2 regions of the Enterococcus sp. AAFC-DPL-6103 genome follow, and region 1 is predicted to be linked to the other one. Evidence: predicted binding sites of a transcription regulator. Region 1 holds the regulator's gene; the other holds the start of a gene.

Region 1 (8,752 bases):
TTCCATTTTGTGAGCATATCTGCTATTACTGTGACTTCAATAAAGTTTTTTTAGAGGGGCAACCAGTTGATGAGTATGTCGAAATGTTACTAAAAGAGATGGAATTGATGATGGAGAAACACCCTATAGCTGATTTAGAAACACTTTATATTGGTGGGGGGACACCAACTTCACTATCCGCACAACAATTGGATCGTTTGTTAGCAGGTGCCCGTGATATTTTACCTTTTCGATCTGGAAAGGAATTTACTGTTGAAGCGAACCCAGGTGATTTAACTCGTGAAAAGTTACAGGTTATGAAAAATTATGATGTGAACCGTTTATCTATGGGAGTCCAAACCTTTGATAATCGTTTGTTAAAGAAAATTGGTAGAAAACATACTGCAGAAGATGTATACCAAACAATGTCATTTTTGGAAGCAGAAAGCTTCTCTAATGTAAGTATCGATTTGATTTATGCTTTGCCTGGACAAACACTTGAAAATTATCGTGATACATTGGAGAAAGCATTAACACTAGATTTGCCGCATTATTCTTTATACTCATTGATTTTGGAAAACAAAACGATGTTCATGAATTGGGTGAGACAAGGGCGATTGGAGTTGCCTGATCAAGAAACAGAAACGCAGATGTTTGAGGAAACGATTGAAGCAATGGAACGACATGGCCGTCATCAATATGAAATTAGTAATTTTGGGCTGACCGGTCATGAATCACAACACAATCTAATGTATTGGAACAATGATCATTACTTTGGTTTTGGTGCAGGGGCAAGTGGGTATCTCGATCAAACGCGTTATCGAAATAAAGGACCAATCCAACATTATTTACATCCGTTGCGTGAAGGAAACTTACCAATTTTAGAAAAAGAGAAATTATCACGAAATAATCAGATTGAAGAGGAAATGTTTTTGGGTTTACGTAAAAAATCCGGTATCAGCAAACAACATTTTTATGATCGTTATCAACAAACGATAGAGTCACTCTACCAGTCAACATTAGATGCATTAGTGAAAGAAGACTTGTTAGTGAATGCGGACGAAAGAATTTATTTAACCTCCAAAGGTACATTTTTAGGGAACGAAGTTTTTGAAAAATTTTTGTTACCAAAAACGGAAATTAATAAATAAAAATTGTTTAAATTTAATTAAATAAAAAAATAATCACAAATAATTGCGTAGCGAGAAGTCAAAAAAATATTGATTTCTCGCTCTTTTTTGAATAAAATCTATCGTTAGCACTCGGAATGGAAGAGTGCTAAAAAATGATGTGTTTTTCTTGACAGAAAGCAGGCGGCTTGTTATATTAGTAAGTAGGTTAGCACTTAGAAGATAGGAGTGCTAATGAGAGGTGATGGAAGATGTTAACACAGAGACAAAGTGATATTTTGCGTCTGATCATCCAAAACTATACGAGTAGTGGCGTACCCGTTGGTTCCAAAACGCTAATGGCCGAGGGAATTGAAGCGAGTTCAGCGACGATTCGTAACGATATGAAGGCGCTAGAAGAAGACGGGCTACTATTAAAAACTCATTCTTCCTCTGGCCGAATTCCATCTGCAATGGGGTATCGTTATTATGTGGATCATTTATTAAAACCAACTCGTGTAACAAATGATGATTTGCAAGTGATTAGGCAGTCTTTAGGGAAAGAATTTCATGAGATCAACGAAATCATACGTCAATCTGCTGAAATCTTGTCTGAATTGACAAGCTATACGACATTCTCGTTGGGACCAGAAGTGAAAGATCGCCGATTAACGGGTTTCCGAATCGTTCCGTTAAACCATCGGCAAATCATTGCTATCGTGGTGACGGATAAAGGTAATGTTGAAAGTCAGGTATTTACTCTTCCAGCAAATTTGGGGAGTCAAGATTTAGAAAAAATGGTTCGGCTTGTTAACGACCGCTTGGTGGGAGATCCACTAATGACTGTTTATCAAAAATTACGAACAGAGATCCCAATGATCTTACATAAATATTTCCAATCAACGGAAGGTATCTCTTATTTATTTGATGCTGTTTTAGGTCAAGTATTTGAAGATAAAATTTATGTGAGTGGACAAATGAATCTACTTGATTATGAACCCCATCAAGATTTGAATCAGTTTAAGTCGATGTTTTCTTTAATGAGAGATTCCGACGAGCTTACTCAAATGATTGTTCCAATGGATAGTAATATTCATATTAAGATTGGCTCTGAATTAGGTAATGATTTGCTACAAAACATGAGTATGATTCAAGCAAGTTATGAAATTGATGGGCATGGTCGAGGAACCATTGCCTTACTCGGACCAACAAGCATGCCTTATTCACGAATGTTTGGTTTGGTTGATGTCTATCGAAAAGAACTAGCGAATAAGCTGGCTGATTACTATCGTTTGCTTGATTTATCTGGCTCATGATCGTAAGTCCGTATTTCTAAGATTGATAGCAGCTAATCTGATTTTTAGTATGAATAATCAAGACAGCTGACTGAATAATGAAAGGAAGACTGTATCGTGAAAGAAAACCAAGAGGAATTAGACAAAGAATTAAAAGACATCCAGCAAGATTTGGAAGTCGATACAGAAGCTGCGGAAGACTCAGGTGTTTCAGAAGTTGAAGTGGAAAATGTTGAAATCGTCAACTTGAAAGCTGACTTAGAAGAAATGGAAGATAAGTTCCTACGCGCCCGAGCTGAAATTGCCAATATGGCAAATCGCGGAAAAAATGAACGTGAACAATTGCAAAAATATCGTTCGCAAGATTTAGCAAAAAAATTATTGCCTTCAATTGACAACCTAGAACGAGCGCTAGCAACAGAAGTTTCAGACGAACAAGGTGCTAGCTTGAAAAAAGGTGTCGAAATGGTATTAGAAGGTGTCCGTTTTGCACTTAAAGAAGAAGGAATCGAAAAAATTCCTGCGAAAGGCGAAACGTTTGACCCAATGCTTCACCAAGCAGTCCAAACTGTTCCTGCATCTGATGAGTTGCCGGCAGATACGATTGTAGAAGTTTTGCAAGAAGGATACAAATTACACGATCGCGTATTAAGACCAACAATGGTCATTGTCGCGCAGTAATTCGTGCAACTATAAAATAAATTTTATTTAATAAGGAGACGTTAATATGACTAAAATTATTGGTATTGACTTAGGTACAACAAACTCTGCAGTTGCTGTATTAGAAGGAAACGAAGCAAAAATTATCGCAAACCCAGAAGGAAACCGTACAACACCTTCTGTAGTTTCATTTAAAAATGGTGAAATCCAAGTTGGTGAAGTGGCAAAACGTCAAGCTGTAACTAACCCAAATACAATTTCATCAATCAAACGTCACATTGGCGAACCTGGATATAAAGTAGAAGTGGAAGGAAAATCTTACACACCACAAGAAATTTCTGCAATGATTCTTCAATATATCAAAGGCTTTGCTGAAGATTACTTAGGTGAAAAAGTTGAGAAAGCAGTTATCACTGTTCCTGCATACTTTAACGATGCACAACGTCAAGCAACAAAAGATGCTGGTAAAATTGCTGGTTTGGAAGTTGAACGTATTGTCAATGAACCAACAGCAGCAGCTTTAGCTTATGGTTTAGACAAAACAGACCGCGACGAAAAAATCTTAGTATTTGACCTTGGTGGTGGTACATTTGACGTATCAATCCTTGAATTAGGTGATGGTGTCTTTGACGTACTATCAACAGCTGGTGACAACCATTTAGGTGGGGATGACTTTGATAACAAGATCATTGATTACATGGTTGCGGAATTCAAAAAAGAAAACGGCGTAGACCTTGGTCAAGATAAAATGGCTTTACAACGTTTGAAAGATGCTGCTGAAAAAGCGAAAAAAGATTTGTCAGGTGTTTCAAGCACTCAAATCAGCTTGCCATTTATTACAGCTGGCGAAGCAGGACCTTTGCATTTAGAAATGACATTGACTCGTGCGAAATTTGATGAATTGACAGCTGACTTAGTTGAACGTACAAAAATTCCAGTACGCCAAGCATTAAAAGATGCTGGTTTATCACAATCTGAAATCGATGAAGTAATCTTAGTTGGTGGTTCAACTCGTATTCCTGCAGTTGTTGAAGCTGTAAGAAAAGAAACTGGTAAAGAACCAAATAAATCAGTAAACCCTGATGAAGTTGTTGCAATGGGTGCAGCAATTCAAGGTGGCGTTATTACTGGTGATGTAAAAGATGTTGTTTTACTTGATGTAACACCATTATCATTAGGTATCGAAACAATGGGTGGAGTCTTTACTAAATTGATTGATCGTAATACAACGATCCCAACAAGTAAATCACAAGTATTCTCAACAGCTGCTGATAACCAACCGGCTGTAGATATTCATGTTTTACAAGGTGAACGTCCAATGGCTGCTGATAACAAAACATTAGGAAGATTCCAATTAACTGATATTCCTGCAGCACCACGTGGTATTCCTCAAATCGAAGTTACTTTTGATATTGATAAAAACGGAATCGTCAATGTATCAGCAAAAGATCTAGGTACTTCAAAAGAACAAAAGATCACTATCAAATCTTCATCAGGTTTATCAGACGAAGAAATCGAACGTATGGTAAAAGATGCAGAATCAAATGCAGAAGCTGACAAAGCTCGTAAAGAAGAAGTGGATCTTCGCAATGACGTAGATGCTTTATTATTCTCAGTTGATAAAACATTGAAAGAATTAGAAGGTAAAGTAGACGCAGAAGAAGTTCAAAAAGCAGAAGCGGCTCGCGATGAATTAAAAGCAGCAGTTGAAGCAAATAACATTGAAGAAATGAAAACAAAACGTGATGCTTTGAATGAAATCGTTCAAAACTTAACAGTTAAATTATATGAACAAGCTGCACAACAACAAGCACAAGAAAATCCTGAAGCAGCACAAGGCGGAGCAGACGATGTCGTTGATGCTGACTTTGAAGAAGTCGACGGTGACGACAAATAATTAGTTCCCTAGTGTGCTAGGAGTAGACCAAAACAGGGAAACTTGGACTTAGCTGAAATCTGTAGATTCGGCTAAAGCCATCTTTTCTGGACTGTCTACCTATTCGTAAAAAAGAGAAGGCTATGGGGAAAGTCGATCCGACTTTTTGCCACAGTCTTTTTCTTTTGAAAGAATGCATGCAGCAGTTTTGGTTTCGTCTAAAATGTGATATGATTACAAGCGATGTGAATTTGATGTATTAGAACCAATAGGAGGAAAGCCTATGGCAACGAAACGTGATTATTATGAAGTCTTAGGAATTTCAAAAGGGGCTTCAGAAGATGAAATAAAGAAAGCTTATCGTAAACTTTCTAAGAAATATCATCCTGATATTAACAAAGAAGCAGATGCAGAAGAAAAATTTAAAGAAGTATCTGAGGCTTATGAAATTTTAAGTGACCCACAAAAACGGGCTGCGTACGATCAATATGGTCATGCTGGCACAGATCCAAATTATGGCGCTGGAGGCGGAGGCGGCTTCGGTGGCTTTGGCGGGTTCTCTGGAGGTGGAGGTGGCTTCGGTGGTTTTGAAGATATCTTTGACTCTTTCTTTGGAGGAGGCGGAGGTCGTTCAGTTGATCCGACGGCACCTCGCCAAGGAGCTGATTTGCAATACACAATTGATTTGAGTTTTGAGGAAGCAATCTTTGGTGTTGAAAAAGAAATCAAATATAACCGCGAAGAAGTTTGTCACACTTGTCATGGGAATGGTGCAAAACCTGGTACGGAACCAATTACATGTCAAAAATGTCATGGTTCAGGGACAATCAATGTTGAACGTCAAACGCCACTAGGGCGCGTGATGAGTCGTCAAACGTGTGATGTTTGTCACGGTACTGGAAAAGAAATCAAAGAACCGTGTCCAACTTGTCATGGCTCAGGTCATGAAAAGAAAGCTCACTCTGTGAAAGTAAATGTACCAGCTGGTGTCGAAGAAGGACAACAAATGCGTTTAGCTGGTCAAGGTGAAGCAGGTGAAAACGGTGGGCCGTTCGGTGATTTATATGTAGTCTTCCGTGTAGAAGAAAGTAATATTTTTGATCGTGATGGTTCAGAAATCTATTACGAATTACCATTAAGTTTTGTACAAGCAGCTTTAGGAGATGAAGTTCAAGTTCCAACTGTTCATGGGGATGTTAAATTAAAAATTCCAGCAGGGACACAAACAGGAACAAACTTCCGTCTTCGCGGAAAAGGTGCACCTAAACTACGTGGTGGTGCAACAGGTGACCAACACGTGAAAGTGAAACTAATTACACCGAAGAACTTAAATGAGCAACAAAAAGAAGCGTTACGCTCATTTGCTGAAGCAGGTGGAATGAAAGTCGAAGAACAGCAAGAAGATGGTTTTTTCGATAAGATGAAGGATGCTTTTGGCGGAAAAAAGCGTAAATAATAAAACGGTGAAGTCGACAAATATGTCACTTCACCGTTTTATTGTTTATCTGCTTACTTAATAAAGTGAACTTTTTGAAAATAAACTGAATCAAAAAACGGGTTGTGATACACTCGTAAGTCCTTTGGTAATGAAGGACACGAGTGATAAAAAGAAGTGCTTAGCAATGATTAGTTCTTCTAGAATATGAATCAAAAAAGCATCGTCAAAATCTTGTTCAAGATTTTGACGATGCTTTTCATGTTTTGAAACTGTTTCAGGTTCTCTGGTTAAATATCTAAAACTTTATCTAGGAAATCTTTTGTGCGTTCGTTTTGTGGATTTTCAAAAATTTGTTCAGGTGTTCCGTCTTCAAGGAAGTTTCCGCCGTCAATGAACATGACACGATTAGCGACTTCTTTGGCAAAGCCCATTTCGTGAGTAACGATAACCATGGTCATTCCTTGTTTTGCAAGTTTTTTCATGACGTTCAGAACATCACCGACCATCTCTGGATCAAGTGCAGAGGTTGGTTCATCAAAAAGCATGATGTCTGGGTTCATTGCTAATGCACGCGCAATCGCAACACGTTGTTTTTGTCCGCCTGAGAGCATTTCTGGTGACATATCTTTTTTATCAGCTAAGCCAACTGTATCTAATAGCTTGATGGCTTTTTTTTCTGCTTCTTCGCGAGATTCCTTTTTCAAATCCATTGGCGCAAGAATAATATTTTCTAAAACAGAAAGGTGAGGGAATAAATTAAAGTGTTGGAACACCATTCCGATATGCTGACGAACAAGATTGATATTTGTGTTTTTATCCATTAAATGAGCGCCGTCGATGATGATGTCACCATCCGTTGGCTCTTCTAGACGATTTAAGCAGCGTAGGAAAGTACTTTTTCCTGAACCAGAAGGGCCGATGATACAAACGACATCGCCTTCGTTGATTGAGACGTTGATATCATTTAATACAGTATTTTCACCATATTTTTTTACAAGATGTTCAACTAAGATTTTTTCTGACATCTTACTTCACCTTCTTTTCTAAAACTTTCGCTAATTTTGTTAAAGCGGTAATCAAGATTAAATACATGACTGCGATAATTAAGTAAACATACGTACTTTGTGTGGTACGGGCAACGATAATTTTACCAGCTTGTAGTAATTCGACTACTCCGATTGCAGAGATGATTGTTGTATCCTTCAATGAGATAACGAATTGGTTAACGAATGAAGGAAGCATGATTCGAATAGCTTGTGGCAAGATGATTTTTTGCATTGTTCGGTTATAAGACAACCCTAAACTTCTCGAAGCTTCCATTTGTCCAACGGGAACGGCGTTGATACCGCCACGAACGATCTCTGCAATATACGCACTCGCGTTTAAGGTCAATGTAATAACGCCAGCAATGAAATCTGGAATTGTAAATCCAACAATTCCAGGTAAGCCAAAGAAAATGAAGAAGGCAAGTACCATCATTGGAATTCCACGAATGATATCAACGTAAATGCTTGCTATCATGCGTAGTGCACGAATAGGTGAGACACTGAATAATCCGAAAATAACACCCACTACTAGTGCCAAAGCGAAAGAGACTAGAGCAAGAACGATTGTCATCCAAAAACCACGTAATAATGGTTTGTAATTGTTTTTGATTAAACCGATGATTGTTGATTCGTCTTTGGTTGAGTCTGCTGACTCATTTGAAGTAGCTACATATTTATCAATGATTTTGTCATAGGCGCCTGTGCGCTTTAACTCTTTAAGTCCTTCATTGAACATCGTTAAAAGTTCTGGGTTTTCACCTTTTTTAACTGCGAAGGCATATTTACCACCAGATTCTTTTGGCATTGGGGTATCAATTTTTTGACCTTGTTTGATAGCATAACCAAGAACAGGGTAGTCATCCATGATTGCGTCAATCGCACCAACTTTCAGACCGTCATATAATTGGTCAGCAGCGTCGAAGTACTTGATTTTGTAGCCATATTCTTCTTCATGATTGCTCAGGAATTCAGCGCTTTCGGTTCCGACTTTGGCACCAACTGTTTTCCCTTTTAAATCTTTGTAGGATTTGATTGATGTATCACCTTGTTTTACGCCCAACTGAATTCCGCTATCAAAATAAGTATCAGAAAAATCGTAACTTTGCTTACGTTCATCTGTGACGGTCATTCCGGCAATCATGCCATCAGCTTGTCCAGACTCTAATGCTTGTAACGCAGCGGAAAATCCGCGATAGTCCATTTGGATATTGAAGCCTTGAAGCTCGGAAATCTGTTTCATTAACTCAACATCGATTCCTTCATACTTACCGTCCGTGTTTTGAAACTCGAAGGGTGCAAAGGCAGAGTCGCTAGCAACGACGTATTTGTCTTTTTTTGGCTGAGCCATC
Region 2 (8,752 bases), 1.2 Mb from region 1:
TTCTGTTTTGATTTATCCGAAGAAAAAAACTGGGATAGCCTACTCAAGTGTCCATCAAAAGTTCCATTTGAAAATCGAACTTTTTGTGGCATCACATAAAGCTATTCCAGTCTTTTTTATTATTTTATAACCAGATCTCTTAAAATCACTAATCATTTTTTCTATTAGTTCGTTCCAATTATCTTTATCTTTGAATAAATTCATATGGAATCTTGATTTGTTCAGGTTTCTTTTTCAAGAATAAGTAAAATGCCATTTCCCCACACTTTTTCAAGTGATGGTCAATGGTGGAAAAGTTCAATAGCTCACTCACATACAGATTATCTCTGCCAACTAATTTAGGTGCTCTTCCTTTAGGAAATGCTTTGAGGATACCAGCTGCAACCATATCTGCATTTGTAAAAATACCGTCTACTGGATGCTCATTAAAAAAGGTCCCCGCCTTGATTCCATCTTCCAACCCAATACAGTCCCAGATAACCATTTCTTCTTCAAAATTTGGATAGAGTTTCCGACATAATTGTAAGGTGATTTTAGAATTGAAACTGATTCGGCTACTCCTTCCTAAAGTAACACCCAATTTTTTGACACCAACTTTTTGTAAATAATCCAATGCTTCTGTAATCGACTGCTCCCGATCGATAAATACGCAACTTGACTTTTCATCTTTGATTTCTTCACAAAAAATAATAGGACCATATTTTTGATATGCCTTCAGTGTTTCTAATGAATTAGCACGTGATGTTACAACTAGGCCATCAAATCTTTTTGCTGCAAATTCTTCGAGATACGCTTTCTCACGATTTATTTGATAATTTGTTGGTAATAAAGTGACTTTATAATTGGAATCAAAGGCTGCCTCAGTGATTCCGCTAATCAGCTGATCAAAGTAGGGGTGATTAGTATAGGGCAAAATGACGCCCAAATTTTTCGTTTCCCCATAACTTAATGTTCGTGCATTTGCATTAGGAATATAATCTAGTTCCTTCATAACCGCTAAAATTTCTGCACGTTTCTTTTCATCCACATAAGGGTGTTCATTAATAACTCGAGAAATAGTCGAAACGGAATAGCCTGTCAAACGTGCAATATCTCGAATAGTTGCCACGATGTCAATCCACCTACCTTAAACGAAAAGTTTTTCTTGTAGATAGTCTATCACAGCTGGCCCACATTCATAAAATTGATACAACTTTTCTTGATAATAAAAACTAATTCGTTGTCCGCCCCAAAAGGTATCTTTGGTTAAATTGGTTAACTCGCTGATATCAATTTTTTCTATCACTGGTTTATTCAGGCCTTGAAAACTTTTTAAAACTAATTTATTTTCACGACAATCTACCAACGCGTAAAAACAAGTGCTTGATGTTCCCAAAATTTTCACATAAGTATGCATAGGTAAGCCCTCCTTCTTGATAGTTCGAGTATAATTTATGAAACGCGTCCCAGAGCAAGCAAAACGTTTTGATAACAAAAAAGAAGACAGTTGACGGATGAATTCGTCAACTGTCTTCTTTTTTATTTAGATGATTGTTCTTTATCTGTAGATACCTCATTCAATAAAAGAGAGCTGTAACCATACAGCTCTCTTTTATATATGTTAGATTACTACATCATACCGCCCATCATTGATGGATCCATCGCTGGAGCAGCAGGAGCAGCTGGTTCTGGTTTATCCGCAACAACTGCTTCAGTTGTTAATAACAACGCTGAAACGGAAGCAGCATTTTGCAATGCAGAACGTGTTACTTTCGTTGGGTCAACGATACCGGCTTCCACCATGTTTACCCATTCGCCTGTTGCTGCATTGAATCCAGTACCAAGTTCAACATTTTTCAATTTGTCAACGATTACTGAGCCTTCATATCCAGCATTTTCAGCGATTTGACGAATTGGTTCTTCTAATGCACGAACAACGATTTTAATCCCTGTTGCTACGTCACCTTGAGCTTCTACTTCAGAAACTTTACCAATGACATTCACTAATGCAGTACCACCACCAGATACCATGCCTTCTTCTACGGCAGCACGAGTAGCATTTAGCGCATCCTCAATACGTAATTTCAATTCTTTTAGCTCAGTTTCAGTCGCCGCACCAACTTTGACAACTGCAACACCACCAGCTAATTTAGCTAAACGTTCTTGTAATTTTTCACGATCGAAATCAGAAGTTGTTTCAGCAATTTGGTTTTTGATCAATTGAACACGTGCATCAATTGCTGTTTTATCGCCAGAACCTTCAACGATTGTTGTATTATCTTTATCAACAACGACTTTTGAAGCATTTCCTAAGTTATCAACCGTTGCATCTTTCAATTCTAGACCTAAGTCATCAGTGATCACTGTACCACCTGTCAAAATAGCGATATCTTCAAGCATTGCTTTACGACGGTCGCCAAATCCTGGTGCTTTGACAGCAACTACATTAAATGTTCCACGAATTTTGTTCAAGACTAATGTTGGTAATGCTTCGCCATCTACGTCATCTGCAATGATCAATAATGGACGAGATTGTTGTAAAATTTGTTCTAATAAAGGTAAGATATCTTGAATATTTGAGATTTTTTTATCTGTGATCAAGATATAAGGATTATCTAAAACAGCTTCCATTTTGTCATTATCAGTGACCATGTATTGTGATAAATACCCACGGTCAAATTGCATTCCTTCAACAACATCTAATTCTGTTTCGATTCCTTTTGATTCTTCAATTGTGATTACCCCGTCGTTACCGACTTTTTCCATTGCATCTGCAATCAAATGACCCACTTGTTCTGAACCAGAAGAAACAGCAGCAACTTGTGCGATTGCTTCTTTTGAATCAACAACTGTAGAAATATTGTGTAATTCTTCTACTGCTGCTTTTGTAGCTAATTCAATTCCTCGGCGAATACCTAAAGGATTAGCACCAGCAGTTACGTTTTTCAAACCTTCTCTAACGATTGCTTGTGTTAAAACAGTAGCAGTAGTTGTACCGTCACCTGCAATATCATTCGTTTTTGAAGCAACTTCAGAAACTAATTTTGCACCCATGTTTTCAAAATGATCTTCTAATTCAATTTCTTTTGCAATTGTTACCCCATCATTAGTAATCAATGGAGAACCATAAGATTTTTCTAAAACAACATTACGACCTTTTGGCCCTAAAGTAACTTTTACTGTATCAGCTAATTTATCTACGCCACGAAGCATTGCTGCGCGTGCGTCTTCTGCGAATTTCAATTCTTTTGCCATGATTGGTTTCACCTCAATAATAAATTTTATTTATCTAACTTTACTCAACGATCGCCATAATATCTTTGCCAGAAACGATCAAATATTCTTTGCCTTCAAATTTCACTTCTGTTCCGGCATACTTTTCAAACATTACTTGATCGCCTTCTTTAACAGCGGCAGGAACTTTTTCACCGTTTTCTAATAAACGGCCTTCACCAACCGCAACGATTCTACCAGTTTGTGGTTTTTCTTTTGCAGAGGAAGCTAAGACGATTCCTCCCACAGTTTTTTCTTCTTCTTTTGCGACTTCGATGATGACACGGTCACCTAATGGTTTTAACACGATAAATCCCTCCGATAACACGATTTTTAGTTCTGTTAGCACTCTTACTCATCGAGTGCTAACCTACATTTTTAATAATACTCATTCTGCTCCTTTTTTGCAAGCTTTTTAAATCAAAGAAATCTGATTTTTTATTTTCATCGGCGAACAACTTTCGTATGGTATAATTACCAATAAATCTTGACTACTAACACAGGTAAGCCATCTTTTATAAGAGCCTGCAAGGAGGAATTTTATGTCATTAAAAAAATATAGTCTACTAAGCATTTTTTGCTACGGTTTAGTTTTTGTTTCCCCTGTACTTTTGAGCATTACTGGTATTGTTACTACTTCGACTGGTTTGATTTCAGCGACAACGATCACGTATTTACTAGGAGCTTTGATTCTACTATTTCTGTATTTTAAGCAAAAAGAACCTTTAACGATAGAAGCAGATGTACCCAAAGCAAGTGTTCCTGAAATCATTTTGCTTGGATTAGGTGGTATTTTGATAGCGATCCTTTTACAAGGTGTAGCTGTCAGAATAGAAACTTTTTTATTTGGTCAAAGCGCTCCATCTGAAAATACGCAAAATATCATCCAGATGATTTTAAAAGCACCTGCCTTTATTTTAGCAACGACTATTGGTGGCCCAATTATGGAAGAACTTGTTTTTCGTCGTAGCATTCTAGGTCTTATTAGTCACTACTCTAATTTTTGGGTAGGCGCTGTAATCAGTTCTCTACTTTTTGCCGTTGCACATGCAGATGGACATCTATTAGTTTACTTTTTTTTGGGTTTCTTCTTTAGTTTATTGTATAAATCAACTGGTCGAATTTGGACTTCGATGATCACACACGTTGGTATGAATACATTAGTTATCGTTGTACAGTTGTTGATCCAAAAATAATTTTCACCTTCAATTAAAAACTGCGACAAAATCATTTGAGATTTTGTCGCAGTTTTTTTTAGCTTAATGTTTCACCGTTCGTAGCAATAACTTCCTTATACCAATCAAACGATTTTTTCTTGCTTCTTGCCAATGTCCCATTTCCTTCGTTGTCCTTATCAACATAGATAAAGCCATAACGTTTTTTCATTTCTCCTGTTCCAGCCGAAACCAAGTCAATGAATCCCCATGGCGTATAGCCCATTAAATCAATACCGTCATATTCAACAGCGTCTTTCATTGAAGCAATATGTTCTTGTAAATACTCAATACGATAATCATCTTCAACTTGTCCGCTTTCCCCAATCTCATCGATCGCGCCAAATCCATTTTCCACAATAAATAATGGTTTTTCGTAACGTTCATTGAACCAGTTCATTGCGTAGCGTAAGCCCATAGGATCAATTTGCCAACCCCAATCAGATGCTTTCACGTAAGGATTTTCTACTAAATCTGCTGCTTCATCATAATCAAAAGTTGGTGCTTTTCCATGATCTTTGATTGCAAACGACATGTAGTAACTAAAGCCAATATAGTCGACACATCCTGCCTTTAAAATATGGGCATCTTCTGCTGTTCGATCTAAGTCAAATCCTTTTCGTTTGAAGTATGCATCCATATAACTTGGGTAATGACCTTTGCAATGCACATCAGTAAACCAATAGCGTCTTTGCATTGCAACTGTTGCTGCCATCATATCATTGGGACTACATGAGTAACTATAGATTGGAACCATGGCAATCATACACCCAATTTCAAAGTTTGGATTGATTCGATGACCAATCTCCACTGCCTGCGCACTTGCTACTAATTCATAATGTGCAGCCTGATACATGATTGCTTCGCGATCTTCGCCTTCTTCATAACGAATACCAGAATTAGTAAATGGTGCGAAATCTTCATGGAAATTTGCTTGATTGTTGATTTCATTAAAGGTCATCCAGTATTTCACTTTCTCTTGATAACGGGTGAAACAAGTTTCCGCAAATCGAGTAAAAAACTCAATCATTTTTCGATTTCGCCAGCCCCCATATTTTTTCACCAAATGATACGGCATTTCAAAATGAGAAAGTGTGATAACTGGTTCAATTCCATACTTTAAACATTCATCGAATAGGTCATCATAAAATTGTAATCCTGTTTCATTTGGTTCTAATTCGTCACCTTTTGGAAAAATTCTGCTCCAAGCAATGGATGTTCGAAAACAATTCAATCCTAATTCCGCAAACAAACGCACATCTTCCTTATAGTGGTGATAAAAATCAATTGCCTCATGATTAGGATAATATTTGCCTTCAATCACACCATCTGTAATTTCTCTTGCTACACCATTTTTTCCAGCAGTCATGACATCAGCAACACTAACACCTTTGCCTCCTTCTTGCCAACCACCTTCTAATTGATGGGCTGCTACTGCACCGCCCCATAAAAAATCTTTTCTCAATACGCTCATACGATCGACTCATTTCTTGTTAATTTGTAAAATCGTTTATAAAACTTGTGACTCTTCTAATTGATCTGCTTCCTCAAAAGAAAGATCATTTTCTTGTGCATAATTCATTGCATCGATTTTCTTCACAAATGGTAGATAGATAAAGAAACCAACTGCTAAAACAAATGTTTGTAACAATGCTGCTTGCCAGCCACCTACTAAAAAGCCTGAGATAATTGGTGGTGTTGTCCATGGTACTTGTACAGCTGTGAATAACGGAACTAGTCCTGTATACAAAGCAAAGTAAGTGATCACGCCAGAAACAACTGGCGTTGCAATAAATGGAATGGCCATAATCGGGTTCATTACAATCGGTGTTGCAAAAATAATTGGTTCGTTAATGTTAAAGATAGCTGGTGCTAAAGATAAACGACCAAGTTGTTTGAACTGCGCTGATTTTGCAAAGAAAACCATGAACATCACGACACCAATTGTCATTCCAGCACCTGTGACTGTCATAAATTGATCTAAAAATTGTTGTGTAACGATATGTCCACCATTCGCAACAGTCAATGCTTTACCAGACTCAAGAATCTCTGTGTTTGCTAATGAATTTGCTTGTAAGATTGGTCCCATGATCCCGCCGACAATCGTTGAACCATGTACCCCAAAGAACCATAAGAATGGAACTAAGAAACCAAGCATCAATGCACCACCAAGTGAATCAGTTACACCTTGCATTGGGCTTTGGATTACTTCGTAAATCCATTGAATCATTGTTGTGCTGAAGACTGCATCAAAGAAAATATATACAAGCATTGCAAAAGTGATCAACACAGCTGCTGGAATCAATGCAGTAAATGAGTTAGCCACATTATCGGGCACTTGCTCAGGCAATTTGATTCGAATATCTCTTTTTAGGAACCAAGTGTAGCCCCATCCAACAAATAATCCCACCAAGATTGCACTGATCATTCCTTGACCACCAGTCCAAGCTTTATCAATTACGTTCCCAATTACAACACCAGATTCTGCATCCGTCACATCTGAACGCATTGTTAATAAAAAGATAACTAATGCAATCATTCCTGCTGGCAATCCTTCAAATCCTTCGTCTTTAACGTAAGAATAAGCAATCCCAACTACTGCAAAAATTGCCATGATCGCAAATGAAGCACCATACGCTTGATTAAAGTAAACAGCAAGACCAGAATTATTGACCCATTCTGAAACGGCTGTAACTGGGAAGTTCGCTAGTAATAGAAAAACCGAACCAACAATGGTGAAAGGCATTGTATATAACATCCCATTACGCAAAGCAGTAATAGGCTTTGTATTAACAAATTTTAAAACCGGAGGTAAAACTTTCTCATTAATCCATTCGTTCATAATACATCTCTCCTTATCCAAGTAAATTAAAAAAATCATCCAATAAAAAATAAGTGCACTTCATCCAATAAATCCTTTTCTATACTCCTTTCTTTCGCTTTGTATCCGTTTACATATATAACTATAACTAACCTTGCCAAAGAAAAAAAGAGCTCAGCCGTATGCAGGAACATGTTCCAACAAAAAAAACAGGCTAATGTGCTCTTTCCATTTCTTGACTCGCTTTTTGCGCTAACATTTCTAATAAGGTCACCACTGGGACTTGTGTCGTAAGATTCAGTGACTCCTCTTTTCCTCTTGTTTCTGGCATATAATAAGACAAATTGTAGTCTGCCAAACGAGCAATCGTTGACGTTTCGTCATTGGTAATACTCAAGACTTTCGCACCATAACGCTTAAAAGCTTCTGTTTTTTCGATCATTTCAGACGTCTCACCTGATACGGACAAAATAATCGCTAATGTACTTTCTAAACCACGAGAAGGAACTGGGGCGAATGGATCAGTGATACTATATGCATTCAATCCTAAATTGATAAAGTAGCGGCTGCCATATAATCCCAGGACACCACTTGTACCAATTCCAGAAAAAGCAACATGACGAGCTTCTACAATCATTTGTACTGCTTGTTCCAAAACGATTCGATAGCTTTCATTGTTGACTTTTTTCAAAAAAGAATCCACTTGAACAGTTGCATCATAAAATTGTTCAAACATTTGCTGCTTCGCTTGTGTCTGATAATTTTTGATTGCAAATTTCAACTCGGAAAAACCTTGTAAACCTAATTTGTTACAACAACGTAAAATCGTCGTGGTCGACACATGACACGCATCTGATAATTGACGAATCGTCATTCTTGAAACTTCCTCTAAATTGGCAATCAAATAATTATAAACAATCATTTCTAGTTCATTTAACTGCTTTATTTTTTCTGATTCAAACACTGTTTTCCCTCCCCTCATTATCTTTTAATTATAACAGAGCAATAAATATAAAAGAAAGTCTGGCACTGAATTCTTCCAGAAAAAACCAATTCTTTGACCCTACTCACATAACTTCATACAATAAAGGAAATGATAGGAGGTTTTTTGATGAAAATAGCAATTATTGGTGCAACTGGTCACGCAGGTTCATTGATTTTAAAGGAGGCCCTTGCTCGTCAGCTCGATGTTACAGCCGTTGTCAGAAATGCCAAAAAACTAACAGTAGCTGTTCCATTTATTGAAAAAGATTTATACGATTTGGCGACTGAAGACCTTGCTTCTTTTGACATTGTTATTGATGCATTCAACGCACCCGCAGGCAAGGAAGAAATGCATCAAACGTCGCTTGCTCATTTAACAAAAATTTTAACGAATACTTCGACTCGGTTACTTGTCGTTGGCGGTGCGTCTTCTCTATTTACTGACCCAGAAAAAACAACTCGGATGATTGACCAAGTACCA

Evidence for each region. The regulator HrcA, encoded in region 1, represses chaperone genes, less so after heat shock. The targets are predictions, from matches to a motif close to TTAGCACTCNNNNNNNNNGAGTGCTAA.
Region 2: a site for HrcA is predicted at 3,595-3,621, ahead of groES (co-chaperone GroES). Genes of this name have one in related genera too.

Annotation. Positions count from the first base shown of each region.
Region 1 is NZ_CM177102.1:1,084,489-1,093,240, forward strand. It holds gene hemW (radical SAM family heme chaperone HemW) at 1-1,130, shown strand, start outside; gene hrcA (heat-inducible transcriptional repressor HrcA) at 1,361-2,404, shown strand; gene grpE (nucleotide exchange factor GrpE) at 2,501-3,064, shown strand; gene dnaK (molecular chaperone DnaK) at 3,111-4,940, shown strand; gene dnaJ (molecular chaperone DnaJ) at 5,203-6,375, shown strand; gene AC4BC3_RS05380 (amino acid ABC transporter ATP-binding protein) at 6,645-7,382, opposite strand; gene AC4BC3_RS05385 (amino acid ABC transporter substrate-binding protein/permease) at 7,384-8,752, opposite strand, start outside.
Region 2 is NZ_CM177102.1:2,260,326-2,269,077, forward strand. It holds gene AC4BC3_RS10735 (LacI family DNA-binding transcriptional regulator) at 185-1,108, opposite strand; gene AC4BC3_RS10740 (hypothetical protein) at 1,127-1,396, opposite strand; gene groL (chaperonin GroEL) at 1,609-3,234, opposite strand; gene groES (co-chaperone GroES) at 3,275-3,559, opposite strand; gene AC4BC3_RS10755 (CPBP family intramembrane glutamic endopeptidase) at 3,795-4,448, shown strand; gene AC4BC3_RS10760 (6-phospho-beta-glucosidase) at 4,507-5,940, opposite strand; gene AC4BC3_RS10765 (PTS sugar transporter subunit IIC) at 5,977-7,308, opposite strand; gene AC4BC3_RS10770 (SIS domain-containing protein) at 7,502-8,251, opposite strand; gene AC4BC3_RS10775 (NAD(P)-dependent oxidoreductase) at 8,399-8,752, shown strand, end outside.